DNA from 3 places in the Rhizobium sp. BR 315 genome. Region 2 is predicted to be linked to each of the others. Evidence: riboswitches for the same ligand, from Rfam matches in the RefSeq annotation. Region 2 holds a riboswitch; each other region holds the start of a gene.
The links. A riboswitch is a leader RNA that binds a small molecule or an ion and turns the genes downstream of it on or off. The one in region 2 is predicted to bind cobalamin.

Region 1: it holds a riboswitch for cobalamin, as region 2 does, so the genes downstream of both, nrdH (glutaredoxin-like protein NrdH) here and QD409_RS00940 (ABC transporter substrate-binding protein) in region 2, are expected to answer to the same signal.
Region 3: it holds a riboswitch for cobalamin, as region 2 does, so the genes downstream of both, cobU (bifunctional adenosylcobinamide kinase/adenosylcobinamide-phosphate guanylyltransferase) here and QD409_RS00940 (ABC transporter substrate-binding protein) in region 2, are expected to answer to the same signal.

The regions. Positions count from the first base shown of each region.
Region 1 covers NZ_JARWKZ010000007.1:156,814-160,087, forward strand. Annotated here, with positions in the region: gene QD409_RS10790 (acyltransferase family protein) at 1-1,023, shown strand, start outside; cobalamin riboswitch at 1,140-1,359, shown strand; gene nrdH (glutaredoxin-like protein NrdH) at 1,609-1,830, shown strand; gene nrdI (class Ib ribonucleoside-diphosphate reductase assembly flavoprotein NrdI) at 1,830-2,237, shown strand; gene nrdE (class 1b ribonucleoside-diphosphate reductase subunit alpha) at 2,318-3,274, shown strand, end outside.
Region 2 covers NZ_JARWKZ010000001.1:188,101-191,374, reverse strand. Annotated here, with positions in the region: gene QD409_RS00945 (GGDEF domain-containing protein) at 1-836, shown strand, start outside; cobalamin riboswitch at 934-1,191, shown strand; gene QD409_RS00940 (ABC transporter substrate-binding protein) at 1,355-2,371, shown strand; gene QD409_RS00935 (FecCD family ABC transporter permease) at 2,373-3,274, shown strand, end outside.
Region 3 covers NZ_JARWKZ010000018.1:45,876-49,149, reverse strand. Annotated here, with positions in the region: gene QD409_RS18460 (chloride channel protein) at 1-1,051, opposite strand, end outside; cobalamin riboswitch at 1,231-1,628, shown strand; gene cobU (bifunctional adenosylcobinamide kinase/adenosylcobinamide-phosphate guanylyltransferase) at 1,770-2,294, shown strand; gene cobW (cobalamin biosynthesis protein CobW) at 2,300-3,274, shown strand, end outside.

The sequences.
Region 1 (3,274 bases), on a different contig from region 2:
ACCTTTCCTCTCTTCGACATGATTCATTTATGGACGCATCCCTGGCGAATGTCCCTCCTGTTCATCATTTCGGGCACCGTGACGGGTATCTTGCTGACTCGGCAATCTCCGGATGAGCTGAGGAGTGCGCGTACAAGGCAATTGCTGATACCTTTGCTGCTGGGTCTTCTATTTCTGATACCGCCGCAGATGTATATTTCCCTCAATGCCGGATTGGGCGTTAATATCAGCCTTTATGATGTCTTCTGGCACTACGTGACCTGGACGCCGGTTCAACTGCCGGATGGCGGCTATGTGGAACTCGCAGGAATGCAGCATCTCTGGTATCTCGCCTACCTATGGGTTTATACCGCGCTTCTGACGCTTGCCTTGTCGGCGTGGCCACGGCTGCTGACGAACGCGGGCGACCGGCTGGCGATCTGGCTGACGGGAAAATGGATCCTGATACTCCCCGCCTTGTACTTCGTGCTGCTGAGGCTGGTGCTGCGACCGGCCTTCCCGCCGACGCCCAATATGCTGGACGACTGGTACAGCCATGCCGTCTATGTCACGTCGTTCTTTGTCGCAGCGGCGATGGCGATGCGCAATGACTATTGGGATGCAATCGTCAATATGCGAAGGCCCGCCCTGATCCTGGCAGTGGCAAGCGCGGTGGCTATGACATTGCTCTTTCCAGCCCTGCCAGCAGTCGAGCCTGAAGGGGTGCAGGCGCTGGCGGGAAGAATCCTTGCAGGCACTTTTCAGTGGTGCGCCATTGTCGCCATTCTCGGTTATGCAAAAATCTGGTGCAATTCCGAGAATGCTGTCATCCGTTATCTGAACAGGGCAATCCTGACCTATTACGTACTGCATCAGACGGTCATGCTGCTGATTGCCTATGCTCTGGACCAGATGGGACTGATGTCCGTCTCGTTCTTTATCCCGATCGCCGTTGCCACGCTTGCGATCTGTGCGCTGCTTTATGAGCTGAGGCGGCATCTTGAAGCTTCCTACAAGGCTATGTTTCCGGCCCGTTTTGCCTGATGCAAACTTGCAAGGGAGCCCAGCAGATGCAGGGTTTGGTGGTGCTGCCCACATATTATCAATATTGAAATGGATATCGAGACGGAGAACCAGTTGACGCATCCTCAGCCTTAGATACTATATATAGTGTTCGAGGTTCCTTCGATTCGCAAGGATTGGAGGCTAAGATGGGAATATGGTCGGCGAGCATGATGATCGCCAAGCCGTAGCTGCCCCCGCAACTGTGAGCGGCGAGCGTTCGATCGACATGGCCACTGAGACGCATGCGTCTTGGGAAGGTGAGATTGAGTGCTGCGACCCGCGAGCCAGGAGACCTGCCTCGAGCATAGCGTCCACGGGCGGGGTGTCCGTATGGCGAGCAAGGATTCGTGCGGCACGATTGCCGCCGCCTTCGCTGCCGCAAGTGCCCCGCATAAACAACTTCGGGGTGAATCCATGTTTTCGAGTACCCACAACAGGCTACGGGAATGACGGTCGTCTAAGCGGCCGGCTACCAGTCGCGCCTGCCTCCATTTTCATCTCGCGCTGCGGGCATCGTTCGGTGCCCGAACGCTTTTGCATGCCTATAATATACGAGGATATCTCATGAGCATTACCGTCTACAGCAAGCCCGCCTGCGTCCAGTGCACAGCAACCACGCGCGCGCTCGACCGCCAGGGCATCGATTACACGATCATCGACGTGTCCACCGATAGCGCAGCCTATGAGCTGGTGCAGGGTCTTGGTTATCGTCAGGTCCCCGTCGTTGTCGCCGGCGAGCAGCATTGGGCGGGTTTTCGCCCTGACATGATCAGCGCTCTCGCCTGATGAGCCTTGCAGTGGGCGAGCTCATCTATTTCTCCAGCAGATCTGAAAACACCCATCGCTTTGTTGCCAAGCTCGCATTGCCGGCCGCTCGCATTCCGCTCGGCGCGGGAGAAGAGCTTCGAGCTGCCCATCCCTATGTCCTCATCGTCCCGACCTATTGCGGCGAGGGGGGCAAGGGCGCCGTGCCCAAGCAGGTGATCCGTTTCCTCAACGATGCGGATAACCGTTCGAAAATCCGCGGGGTCATCGCCGCGGGCAACAGCAACTTCGGGGCGACCTACGGTATCGCCGGCGACATTATCTCCACCAAATGCAAGGTGCCGTTTCTATATCGGTTCGAGCTCTTGGGAACGGAGGAGGATGTCGCCAATGTCAGACACGGATTGGAACGATTTTGGACACGTTAACCCCTTCTTTGTCGCGGGATGCAGGCGAGAAGCCGCTAAACGCTTTCTCTCATCCCACAAGCGACCGGCCAGCAAAGGTTATGGAAGCGGCGCTCGACTATCACGCCCTAAACGCCATGCTGAACCTCTATGACGAGCAGGGAAAAATCCAGCTCGACAAGGACCGCATGGCGGCCAAGCAGTATTTCCTTCAACACGTCAATCAGAACACCGTCTTCTTCCATAACCTGCGGGAGAAGCTGGATTACCTGGTGACTGAAGGCTATTACGAGCAGGAGGTGCTGGACCAGTATTCCTTCAATTTCGTGCGCGATCTCTTCGACCATGCCTATGCGAAGAAGTTCCGCTTCCCGACCTTCCTCGGTGCCTTCAAATACTACACCAGCTACACGCTGAAGACTTTTGATGGGAAGCGCTATCTGGAGCGCTATGAAGATCGCATCTGCATGGTGGCGCTCACGCTGGCGCGGGGTAGCGAGCAGCTTGCCCGCGATCTGGTCGACGAGATCATCTCGGGTCGCTTCCAGCCGGCCACACCGACCTTCCTCAACGCCGGCAAGAAACAGCGCGGCGAGCTGGTCTCCTGCTTCCTGCTGCGTGTCGAAGACAATATGGAGTCGATCGGCCGTGCCATCAATTCCGCGCTGCAGCTTTCCAAGCGCGGTGGGGGCGTCGCCCTGTCGCTGACCAACATCCGCGAGGCCGGTGCGCCGATCAAGCACATCGAGAACCAGTCATCCGGCATCATCCCGGTGATGAAGCTGCTCGAGGACTCGTTCTCCTACGCCAATCAGCTTGGCGCCAGGCAGGGTGCGGGTGCGGTCTACCTCAACGCCCATCACCCGGACATCATGCGGTTCCTCGATACCAAGCGCGAGAACGCCGACGAGAAGATCCGCATAAAGACGCTATCGCTCGGTGTCGTCATTCCGGACATTACCTTCGAGCTCGCGAAGAACAACGACGATATGTACCTGTTCTCGCCCTATGATGTAGAGCGCGTCTACGGCGTGCCGTTCACGGAAATCTCGGTCACG
Region 2 (3,274 bases):
CTGCCGTCATGATGGGCGTGTTTCGCTACATGGTTGGCGGGATAGGGGCGGTGGCCGGAGTCGCCGGCATTCTGATCGTTGCGACCGCAGGATATATTCTGACGCTGTTGCCGCGCCAGTTGATCGGCACCGGATGGAAACGCTCGGCCCTGTTCGGCCTGGCGACGACAACCTCGCTCGTCGTTCTTGTCTTCCTGCCATGGCCGGTCGCGCGCGAACTCCTCCTTTCGGCGACGCTTCCGGTGACGACCGTCAACATCCTCGGCGTCATGCTGCTCTCGGATCTGCTTGAAAAAGAAAGCTACCGCATCGGCATTCAGCGCGCGCTCGAGAACGAAGCCACGCTAGATCCGCTAACAAGGCTCCCAAATCGCCGGGTCCTGCAGCGCGAAGGGGATCGTTGCAGCAAGGAAGCCGGGACGAGACGGATTCCCTTTTCGATCATCATGCTCGATATCGATCACTTCAAGAAGATCAACGACAATTGGGGGCATTCCTTCGGCGATACCGTGTTGGCGCGGGTGGCGGATGTGATCCGGCTGACGGCACGCAAGACCGATATAGCCGCCCGCTACGGCGGCGAGGAAATAGTAGTCCTGTTGCCGAACACCGACATGAGAGCTGCCGGCATCGTTGCAGAGAAAATCCGCGCCGATATCGAGACGACGGTCTTGATGTTCGAGCAGGAGGCCATCCATGTCACCGCCAGCTTCGGCATCGCCTGTTCCCACGAGCCGTCGGTCGATTTCAAACAAGTTCTCGAAGCGGCCGACAAAGCGCTCTATCGCGCGAAGGCGGCCGGAAGAAATCGCGTGGAGCTCGCGGAAACGGCATAGGGTGCCGTTGCAAGTTCCCTGCCGGTTTCGGCGGTCGGCGCGATGCCGTCTCATGACTTTGTTTCGGCCGTGTCTTCTTGACGGGGATGGGCAGTCCGGCGTAACTGGATGCGACGGTTCCCCAAGGAAGACTCCGCGGGGATTAATAGGGAACACGGTGAGGACGACCCAAAAGGGACCTAGACCGTGGCTGCCCCCGCAACTGTAAGCGGATTGCCGATCATCCCGGAATGACCAGCTTGCTGTTCACCTCCGAGGGCCTCAGGGCCATGCCACTGCGAATATGCATCGCGGGAAGGCAGGTGATTGTCAGATATCCGTGAGCCAGGAGACCTGCCGTCGATCACGATCCAATCAACCGGGCGGGGATGCTCGGAAAGGACAGAGAATGATTGACCTGAGCCTTCGACATTATCGGGCGTTTTTCGGCCTTGATTGGAATCTCCGCAACCGGCGGCAGCCTGTCTGAGCGCTGTCGCGCCGACGCTGCCAGATTCCCATTCCGATCGAGACCTTTCATGCGCCATTTTTTGACGACCATTGCTTTTGCACTTGGGCTCACCGGGTTTGCCGCCTCCGGCTTTGCGGCGACCCAATATCCGCTCACCATCAACAATTGCGGCCAGCAGGTTACTTTTCAGAAGACTCCGAGCAAGATCGTATCCATCGGCCAGGGTATGACCGAGATCCTGTTCTCGCTCGGCCTTGCCGACAAGATTGCAGGAACGGCCGTATGGGTCGGTCCGGTGCTGCCGAAGTATGCTAAGGCCGATAGCAAGATCGCCCGGCTTGCCGACAATGATCCGAGCTTTGAATCGGTCGCGGGCAAAGAGCCAGATTTTGTCGCAGCCGAATTCGAATGGCATATCGGCCGGCAAGGTGCCGTCGGCAAGCGCGAGCAGTTTTCCGAGCTCGGCATCAATACCTATATCGCGCCGACCGATTGCGTCGCCAAGATCAACGCCGGGGGCGGCGATGGCGTGCGCAAGGAGCTGTTCACGATGGATCTCGTCTATCAGGAGATCGACGAACTCGCTGAGATTTTCGACGTTAGGGATCGCGGCGATGCGCTCGTCGCCGATCTGAAGAAACGCGAGGCGGATGCCGTCGCATCGATTGCCGGGGCCAAGGCCAAGGGCCTTCCAATCGTGTTCTGGTTCTCCAGCAAGGAAGTCAGCGGCGATGCCTATATCGCCGGCAAGAACAGCGCGCCGGCCTATATCCTGAAGACGCTCGGCGCCAAGAATGTCGTGACGACGGAAGAGGAGTGGCCGCTTGTGGGATGGGAAACGATCGCGCAGGCCAATCCGGCTGTGATCGTCATAGCGACGATGGATCGCCGCCGCTATGCGGCTGACGACCCGAAGGTCAAGCTCGACTTCCTTCAGAAGGATCCGGTCACCAGCCAGCTCGACGCCGTCAAGAACGGGCATTTCGTCATGATGGATGCGCAGTCGATGAACCCGACTATCCGCACCATCGATGGCATCGAAATATTGGCCAAGGGCATCAGATCCTTCGGTCTGGCAGAGTAGAATGCGCCTGATTGGAGAACGACGGCAGAGGTGGGCGCTATTGGCGCTCACCATGGCTGCGTTTGTGCTTCTGGCGTTCATGATCAGCCTTGCGGTCTCGATCGGCGAGATTTCGATCCCGTTGTCGACGACGGCAAAGGCCGTATCGAACCGGTTGTTCGGAACGGATTTCGAGCTTAGCCGGATCCATCAGGGCATCGTCTGGGATTATCGCTTGAGCCGTGCGCTCGTTGCGGCAAGCGCCGGAGCGTCGCTTGCGCTGAGCGGTGTGATCCTACAGGCCCTGCTGCGCAATCCGCTTGCGGAACCCTATGTGCTCGGCATTTCCGCAGGTGCCTCCACCGGGGCGGTCTGCATCATGATCCTCGGGCTCGGTTATGGGGTTCTGGGGCTTTCCAGCGGCGCCTTCATCGGTGCGGTCGTCGCCTTCCTGTTTGTTGGCCTGCTCGCGGCCGGTGTCGGCGGCACAAGCGAGCGCATCATCCTGTGCGGCGTCGCCGGCTCGCAGCTCTTCAATGCGCTGACCTCCTATATCGTCACCACATCGGCCAATGCTGAGCAGGCGAGGGGCGTCATGTTCTGGCTGCTCGGTTCGATGAGCGGTGTGCGCTGGCCGGATGTCTATCTTTCCGGGCCGATCGCCATCACTGGCTTCGTGATCTGCATGGCGCATGTCCGCGTACTCGATGCTTTCGTCTTCGGAACCGATGCTGCGGCTTCGCTCGGCATCGCCGTGCGCCGCGCGCAGATCGTGCTTCTCGGAACGACGGCCTTCATGACCGCGGCGGTCGTCAGCATTGTCGGCTCGATCGGTTTCGTCGGGCTCGTCATTCCGCATGCAGCCCGTTTCATGGTCGGTCCCAGTCACGACCGCCTGTTGCCGGCATCGGCGCTCGGTGGCGC
Region 3 (3,274 bases), on a different contig from region 2:
ACAGGCCGCCTCTGAATCCGGAACCGATCGACACGGCCGAGGCAAGCGATTTCAGGATGAACAATCCGACGAGAGCCCCCAGGGTCACCTCGCTGGATAGATTGAGATGCAGTGCGCCGTGTCCGGCGGACAGGACCTGCGGCGAGATCAGCGCCAGCAAGCCGACGACGAGACCACCGAGCGCAGGACGGAAGGGCGGAGCGATGGAACTCTTGCGCGCCAATTCCTCGATCCAGGCGACGCCCTGCATGATCAGGATGCCGATACCGGCGCAGAAGGCGCCGAGCAAAACGGCCGGAAGATAATCCGCAGGAACGATCGCGCCGAAATGATCGATGTCGATGGCGAAATCGTCGCCGGCAAGCAGCCTTGCGATCATCGTCGAGATCAGCGCCGAAACGACAACGGGCGTCAGTGTCAGGATGGAATAGGTGCCGATGATGAGCTCGAAGGCGTAGAAGGCGCCGGTTAAAGGCGCATTGAACGCAGCGGCGATTGCGCCGGCCGCGCCGCAGCCGACGAGCATGCGCAGGTCTGAGCGGCGCATCTGCATCTTATAGCCGAATTTCGAGGCGATGCCGGCTGCAAGCTGCGTATAGCCTGCCTCAAGCCCGACCGAGGCGCCGAAGCCGTTCGAGATCAGGTTCTGTACCGCGACGAGGATACTGTCGGTGAGCGACATGCGGCCGCCATGCAGGGCATTGGCCTCGATCGGGTCGACCATCGGCTTCTTGCGCGTGCGCGACAGCACATAAAGCAATATCCCCATGAGGATGCCGCCGGCGATCGGTGCGATCAGAAGTATCGATTTTTCCGGGATCGCCATTGCCGCTGAACTCAGGCGCTCATAGTCGGTTATGCCGAAGATAAGGCTGTGAAGCTTGCGCGAGATGAAGCTCATCGATGTCACGGCGCAACCGGACGCTATGCCCGCCAGCGCACCGGCAAACACAAGCCCTAATTCGCCACGGCGCAGCAATGCCCTGAATCGACCAAGATCGAATAGGGCCGAGAAGACGCCGAGACGGCGAGGTTGGAATTTCTGTAACATGGGGAGCGAACGATATATTCTATTCGAATGTGGGGGTTTGACCTCTATAAACTCCTAACATCAAAGAAATACGGCAAAAAGACCGGCGTTCTCCCGGGAATTTGCAGCGATTTCGCGAGTGGAACGCAGAATGTCGCAATGATGCCCTTGATTGACTTAAACTAGGCGAAAGCCTAATCACTATCGGCATAACGAATGGTTCCTAAGCGGCGATCTGCCGCATGGGATGAAAAGGGAATGTGAAGGGACGGACCCAAGCCGGGCGTTCTCATCACAGCCGACCCCGCGACTGTAGAGCGGTCAGGGTCTTTCGTTCGGTTTGAAGGGTATTCCGCCGTTGGTTCGCATGGGGCGAACAGGCGGGACAGCCGCAAACCGAAAAAGCCACTGGTATGGCATCATGATCTACCGGGGCTGGACGCCTCTTATTCTACGAATCGTCCGCCTTTTCATGATGCATTGCCGGGAAGGCGAGAAAGATCCGCTGGCGCACGATCGGGGGCGACCGGTTTCGGTCCGCCCCCGTCGCGGCGCCTTATACGCGAGCCAGGAGACCTGCCATGCGTGCCGGGCGCAGAGCCTGTTCTGGGACGTCAGTTCCGCTGCCAGCACGGAGGTTGTCATGGCGCAAGACGAGTTTTCGGCGTGTAGACGCCTCTTTTCCGGTATCGGCTTTATGCCGCCGACCCTCGCTGTTGCGCGGGAGCGGGCATAGCGCATGTCCTCTTCGACTTCCCGAGCCATTTTCGTCCTCGGTGGCGCGCGTTCCGGCAAATCCAGATTCGCCGAATCCCTGATTTCGGACACGGGTCTCGAGCGTCACTACGTGGCGACAGGTCAGGCGTGGGACGATGAGATGCGCGCGCGCATTGCGCAGCACCGTGCCGATCGCGGCGACCTTTGGCAGACACATGAGGAGCCTATCGATCTCTTGGCGCGTCTTGCCGCGATCGACGCCGACGGGCGTGCCGTGCTCGTGGACTGCCTGACGCTCTGGGTGACCAATCTAATGATGGCGGAACGAGACATGGCGGCGGAGTTTGCCGCTCTCACGGAATTCCTGCCGAGGGCGCGGGCGCGGCTCGTTCTCGTGTCCAACGAGGTCGGTCTTGGAATCGTGCCGGAAAATCGCATGGCGCGCGAATTTCGCGATCATGCCGGCCGGCTGCACCAGATGGTCGCGGCGGCGAGTGCCGAAGTTTATTTTATCGCAGCGGGCTTGCCGCTGAAAATGAAGGGTTGATCCATATGAATCAGGAAAAGATTCCCGCCACCGTCATCACCGGCTTCCTGGGAGCCGGCAAGACGACGATGATCCGCAACCTCCTGCAGAATGCCGGCGGCAAGAAGATCGCGCTGATCATCAACGAATTCGGTGATCTCGGCGTCGACGGCGACGTGCTCAAGGGCTGCGGCGCGGAGAACTGCACGGAAGACGATATCATCGAGCTGACCAACGGGTGTATCTGCTGCACCGTCGCTGACGATTTCATCCCGACAATGACGAAGCTTTTGGAGCGCGACTCGCGCCCGGATCACATCGTCATCGAAACCTCGGGCCTTGCGTTGCCGCAGCCGCTAGTCGCCGCCTTTAACTGGCCTGACATTCGCACCCACGTCACCGTCGATGGCGTCATCACGGTGGTCGACAGCGCCGCCGTTGCGGCTGGGCGTTTCGCTGACGATCATGACGCAGTCGAAGCCCGCCGCGTCGAGGATGACTCGCTCGATCACGAAAGCCCGATCGAAGAATTGTTCGAAGATCAGCTGACCTGCGCCGATCTGATCGTGCTCAACAAGACCGATTTGATCGATGTCGATGGTCTTGGCCGTGTCCGCGCCGAGGTCGCCTCGCGCACCGCCCGCAAGCCGACGATCATCGAAGCGAAGAATGGCGACGTGCCGGCCGCTATCCTGCTTGGTCTCGGCATCGGTACCGAGGGCGATATCGTCAACCGTAAATCCCATCATGAACTCGAGCATGAGGACGGCACGCCGCACGATCACGACGAATTTGACAGCTTTGTGGTCGAGCTTGGCCCGATAGCAGACCCGGCCGCCTTCATCGACGCCTTGAAGGGCGTGATTGTGGAGCATGACGTCTTGCGCCTCAAGGGCTTCGTCGATGTGCCCGGCAAGCCTATGCGCCTGCAGGTGCAGGCTGTCGGCAGCCGCATCGACACCTATTTCGATCGCGCCTGGACACCGGGCGAAGCACGGGCG